2 regions of the Ferrimonas gelatinilytica genome follow, and region 2 is predicted to be linked to the other one. Evidence: riboswitches for the same ligand, from Rfam matches in the RefSeq annotation. Region 2 holds a riboswitch; the other holds the start of a gene.
The links. A riboswitch is a leader RNA that binds a small molecule or an ion and turns the genes downstream of it on or off. The one in region 2 is predicted to bind lysine.

Region 1: it holds a riboswitch for lysine, as region 2 does, so the genes downstream of both, lysC (lysine-sensitive aspartokinase 3) here and ABD997_RS07725 (Na+/H+ antiporter NhaC family protein) in region 2, are expected to answer to the same signal.

What each region holds. Positions count from the first base shown of each region.
Region 1 covers NZ_BAABLF010000005.1:392,340-394,537, reverse strand. Annotated here, with positions in the region: gene lysC (lysine-sensitive aspartokinase 3) at 1-884, opposite strand, end outside; lysine riboswitch at 982-1,153, opposite strand; gene fdhF (formate dehydrogenase subunit alpha) at 1,341-2,198, opposite strand, start outside.
Region 2 covers NZ_BAABLF010000008.1:99,707-101,904, forward strand. Annotated here, with positions in the region: gene ABD997_RS07725 (Na+/H+ antiporter NhaC family protein) at 1-1,280, opposite strand, end outside; lysine riboswitch at 1,367-1,564, opposite strand; gene ABD997_RS07730 (electron transfer flavoprotein subunit alpha/FixB family protein) at 1,666-2,198, opposite strand, start outside.

The sequences.
Region 1 (2,198 bases), on a different contig from region 2:
GCCGGTTCTCGGCTGGAACCCACAAACACGGCGATGTCGTTGGCCACTGCCGGGATCAGGGTGGCGGGATGGAGCACCTTGGCCCCGAAGGTGGCCAGCTCCGCCGCCTCGGCAAAGCTGATCTCGCGGATGGCTCGTGCACCGTCACAGAGACGGGGATCGGTGCTGAAGATCCCCGGGACATCGGTCCAGATCTCAACCTCCTGGGCACCGATGCCGGCAGCCAGGAGGGCGGCGCTGTAGTCGGAACCGCCCCGGCCCAGGGTGGTGGTGTAACCGTTACCGTCGGCACCGACGAAGCCCTGGGTAACGATCACCTGTTGGCTCAGGCGGGGCAGCAGGGCACCCTGGCAGAGGGCGCGGATGCTCTCCTGTTGGGGGATCGCCTTACCGTGTTGACTGTCGGTGCGCATCACCTGGCGCACATCGAAGCAGGCGGCACCGCCATGTTGGCTCAGTTCACGGTTGAGGATGCGGCTAAACAGCAGGGAGGAGAAGCGCTCTCCGAAGGCAAGGATCTGATCCCGCCACGCCGCGAGGTCACTGCTTTGCGGACCCATCTCGGCCAGGGTGGTCAACTCATCGATCCAGCACTGGATCTGGGTGGCGATCTCCGGCTCGTTGAGCGGTCGACAGATCCCCATCTGGATCCGACGTATGGTGTCCAGTTGCGCTTGCCGCTCGGCGGCATCGGGTTGGTTACCCAGTGCCACCAGGGCGTTGGTAACGCCGGCGCTGGCACTGACCACCACCAGGCGAACCTGGGGACGGGAGGCAACGAGCTTTGCGCAGCGCTGCATGGCCGCGTAATCCACCACGCTGGTGCCACCGAACTTGGCAACGGACAGGGCAGCATGGTGATGCTGGAAATGAGGTTGTGACATGGGCCTCTCTCGAACTTAGAAATCCTATTTAAGTTCGGAAAGCCTGGTTTTTGCGGCGAGCAGGGGCGCATCTAGGCGGCGCCACTTGGGTAACGCAAAGACCAGAAGCTCTCCACCAAAGGTGACAGTTGCGAGGATTCAGCCTCAACAACCGGCGGCGGGTCTGGCCAAATCGACCCTCTGCCTCGGCATCAATCCCCCTCAACTGTCATCATCGGTGTTTGGTCACCTCGAACAGCCTACCTGGTTGACGCTCCTCTTCTGGTCCCTTGGTGGTCGCATCTGCAGCGAGCCACGGATAGGGAACTGCCGCATTCAATCACGGTGTTAACTGAGTGTCAAATATGCAGTGAGCCGTGAGTGGATCGCCATGCTGTCCCGAAGGGCACCGATGAAAAAGGGGTCACCGGAAGTGACCCCTTTGTTGCTGTCGTGTTGGTGGTGAATGCGGCGCGGTCAGGCCACCTCCAGCCGTGCCGCGGCGACCTTGAACTCCGGGATCTTCGCATAGGGATCGAGCGCCGCATGGGTCAGCACATTGGCCGGCGACTCGGTAAAGTGGAACGGCAGGAACAGCATCCCCTTGGGCACCTGTTTGCTGAGCCGCGCCGGCAGGGTCAAGGCGCCGCGTCGCGTGGTCACGGTGACCTGGGTGTCGTTGCGGATCCCCAGGGCCTCGCCATCTTCGATGGAAACCATCACCTGGGGGGGGGCCATCTGGTCCAGCCCTTGGGTCTTTCGGGTCAGGGTGCCGGTGTGGAACTGGGCCAACTGCCGCCCGGTACTGAGGATCAGCGGGTAGGCCTCGCAGGGGGCCTCCGCCGACAGGCGATGGGGCACGGCGGCGAACTGGGCCTTCTGGCGTCGGATGAACTGCGCCTGGTGGAGGATCGGCGTACCCGGGTGCTGCTCCGAGGGGCAGGGCCACTGCAACTCTCCCGCTGCGGCCCGCGCCCAGGTGATGCCCCGGTAGCTGGGGGTTACCTGGCAGATCTCGGCGGTAATGTCGCTGGGGGCGCGGTAATCCCAATCTGCGCCCATCGCCTGGGCCACCTTCTGAATGATGGCCCAGTCCGGCAGGGCCTCGCCTGGCGGTTTGAGGGCGGGATTGAGGCGCTGAACCCGGCGTTCAGTGTTGGTAAAGTGGCCACTTTTCTCCGCGAAGGCCGCCGCCGGCAGAACGATATCCGCCAACTGCGCGGTTTCGGTCAGGAAGAGATCCTGGACCACCAGGCAATCCAACTTGGCGAGGGCTGAGAGCACATGCTGCTGATCGGGGTCCGACAGCACCGGGTTCTCCCCCATGATGTAGAG
Region 2 (2,198 bases):
ATGTCAGCCGCAATGCCAACATCGGCGGCGATAGGCAGCATGATGGCAAAGGTGCCCCAGCTGGTGCCCGTTGCAAAGGCACAGATCCCCGCCAGGATGAAGATCAGGACCGGCAGCAGCCACATCGGCAGCGAGGCCTGGATAAAGGAGGCCAGGTAGGTGCCGGTCTCCAGATCACCGATGACACCGGCAATGGTCCAGGCAAACAGCAGGATGTACACCGCCGGCAGCATCGACTTGGTGCCGCTAACCAGTGCCTGGCCCACCACGGAGGCGCGGACACCCTGGCGCAGGGTCATCAGGATGGCCACCACCAGGCTCACCAAAGAGGCGTAAAACAGCGCCATGGTGGTGGCGGTATTTTCCAGTGCGCCCATCAGGCTGAAGGGCTGATCATCCGCCGCCAGGGCGGCGTTCCCGGTAGCAAGGATGAAGTATACCGAAGCGACCATCAGTACCAGGATCGGCATCATCAGACCCCAGACCGAACCGTTATCCGCTTCCGGCAGGCTCTTATCCACCCCCGGCGGGTTACCCTTGGACGCGTCCCAAAGCTGCCCCTGGCTCCGAGCGCGCTGAGCCGCACTGGCCATGGGACCGATACGGATATCAAAGATGATCACGCAGGCCAGCATCAGCAGGGCGAAGATGGCGTACAGGTTCATCGGGATCATCTGCAGGAAACTGGTCAGGGCACCGAAGTCGGTCAGGTCACGGGCGGCGAAGATCCCCCCCAGCAAACCGACGATATAGGCACCCCAGGAGGAGATGGGGGCAAGCACACACACGGGAGCGGCGGTGCTGTCCACACCGTATGCCAGCTCTTCGCGGGATACCTTGTGGTCATCCGATACCGGCTTGGCCACGGAACCTGTGGTCAAGGTATTGAAGTAGTCATCGATGAAGAGCACAAAGCCCAGAGCCATGGTCATCAGGCGCGCATCTTTACGGGTATGGATCCGGCGGCGGGCCCAGTGGGCAAACGCCTTGGCGGCGCCACTGGCGGTGATCAGGGCAATCGTCATCCCCAGCGCCAGCAAAAAGCCCAGCAGAGGCACGTTCCAGTCATCAATAGCGCCATCGCTCCAGAACAGGCCCACTGCCCGTCCGAGCAGGTCACTCAAAGAGGTCAGCGGTGAAAAACCGTTCACCAGAAGCACACCGATCAGGATCCCGATCCCCAGGGAGAGCAGAACACGGCGGGTCAACACCGCCAATACAATGGCCACCAACGGGGGCAGCAGGGAGAACGCCGTATCGGCAAATTGGAAAGAAACCATCTTTTTATATTGTCATCTTTTTTAAGATGGAGGCGACTGACACGGCAATACGCCGTGGGGGGAATGCATGAGAGATGATCCACCGTCCTTTCAGTAGCGCTCCATAGTTAATCTGGACCTGTCTTCCTAACAGAGATCACTATGGCAGTGCTGTGCCTGTTCGACACAGCCCCAGCAGTGAAGGGCGACCCCTTGACCACTTCGGCACTGACTCCTTTGGCCCGGCGTCCTCGGTTATCCACCTCGTCCGGGTTACTGATAGGCAGTGCACCTCTACCTTGCTTAGGCAGCAGTTGTAGCTAGATAGTCACAACCGCGGGGCATTCTAACCATAGCCATCGGGGGCTTTGCCAGAAGATGATGCCACTTTGTGAGCGAGGTCACATTATTTTTTTAGCAGAGCGATTAGGTCCGGCAGGCATTGGCTGATATCCCCCTGCAGGGCGTAATCCGCCCACTGCATCAACGGGGTCTGCTCGTCGGTGTCGATGGCCACGACGATACCCGCGTCTTTGATCCCGGCCAGGTGCTGGTCCGCTCCGGAGATCCCCACGGCAATGTAGAGCCTTGGCGCAATGATCGCACCGCTTTGGCCTATCTGAACCGCGTTATCCACCAGTCGCAGGTCCACCGCTCCCCGGGAGCCGCCAATGGCCGCTCCAAGCTGATCCGCCAACGCCTCAATCAGCGGCATCTGCGCCGACGCAACGCCACGGCCCACCCCGATCACAATCTCTGCAGAGTGCAGCCTTGGTCGCGACAGGGGCAGGGCCTGCTGGCTCAGCACCTCACTGCCGCAACTGTGCTGCGAGAGAGTGACCCTCTCTACCTGTAATGGGGTGCCCGACACCTCGGGCGCGAAGGCGCTGGTTCGCAGCGTCATAAGCAACGGTCTTTGCTGCGACTCAACCGTTTGCC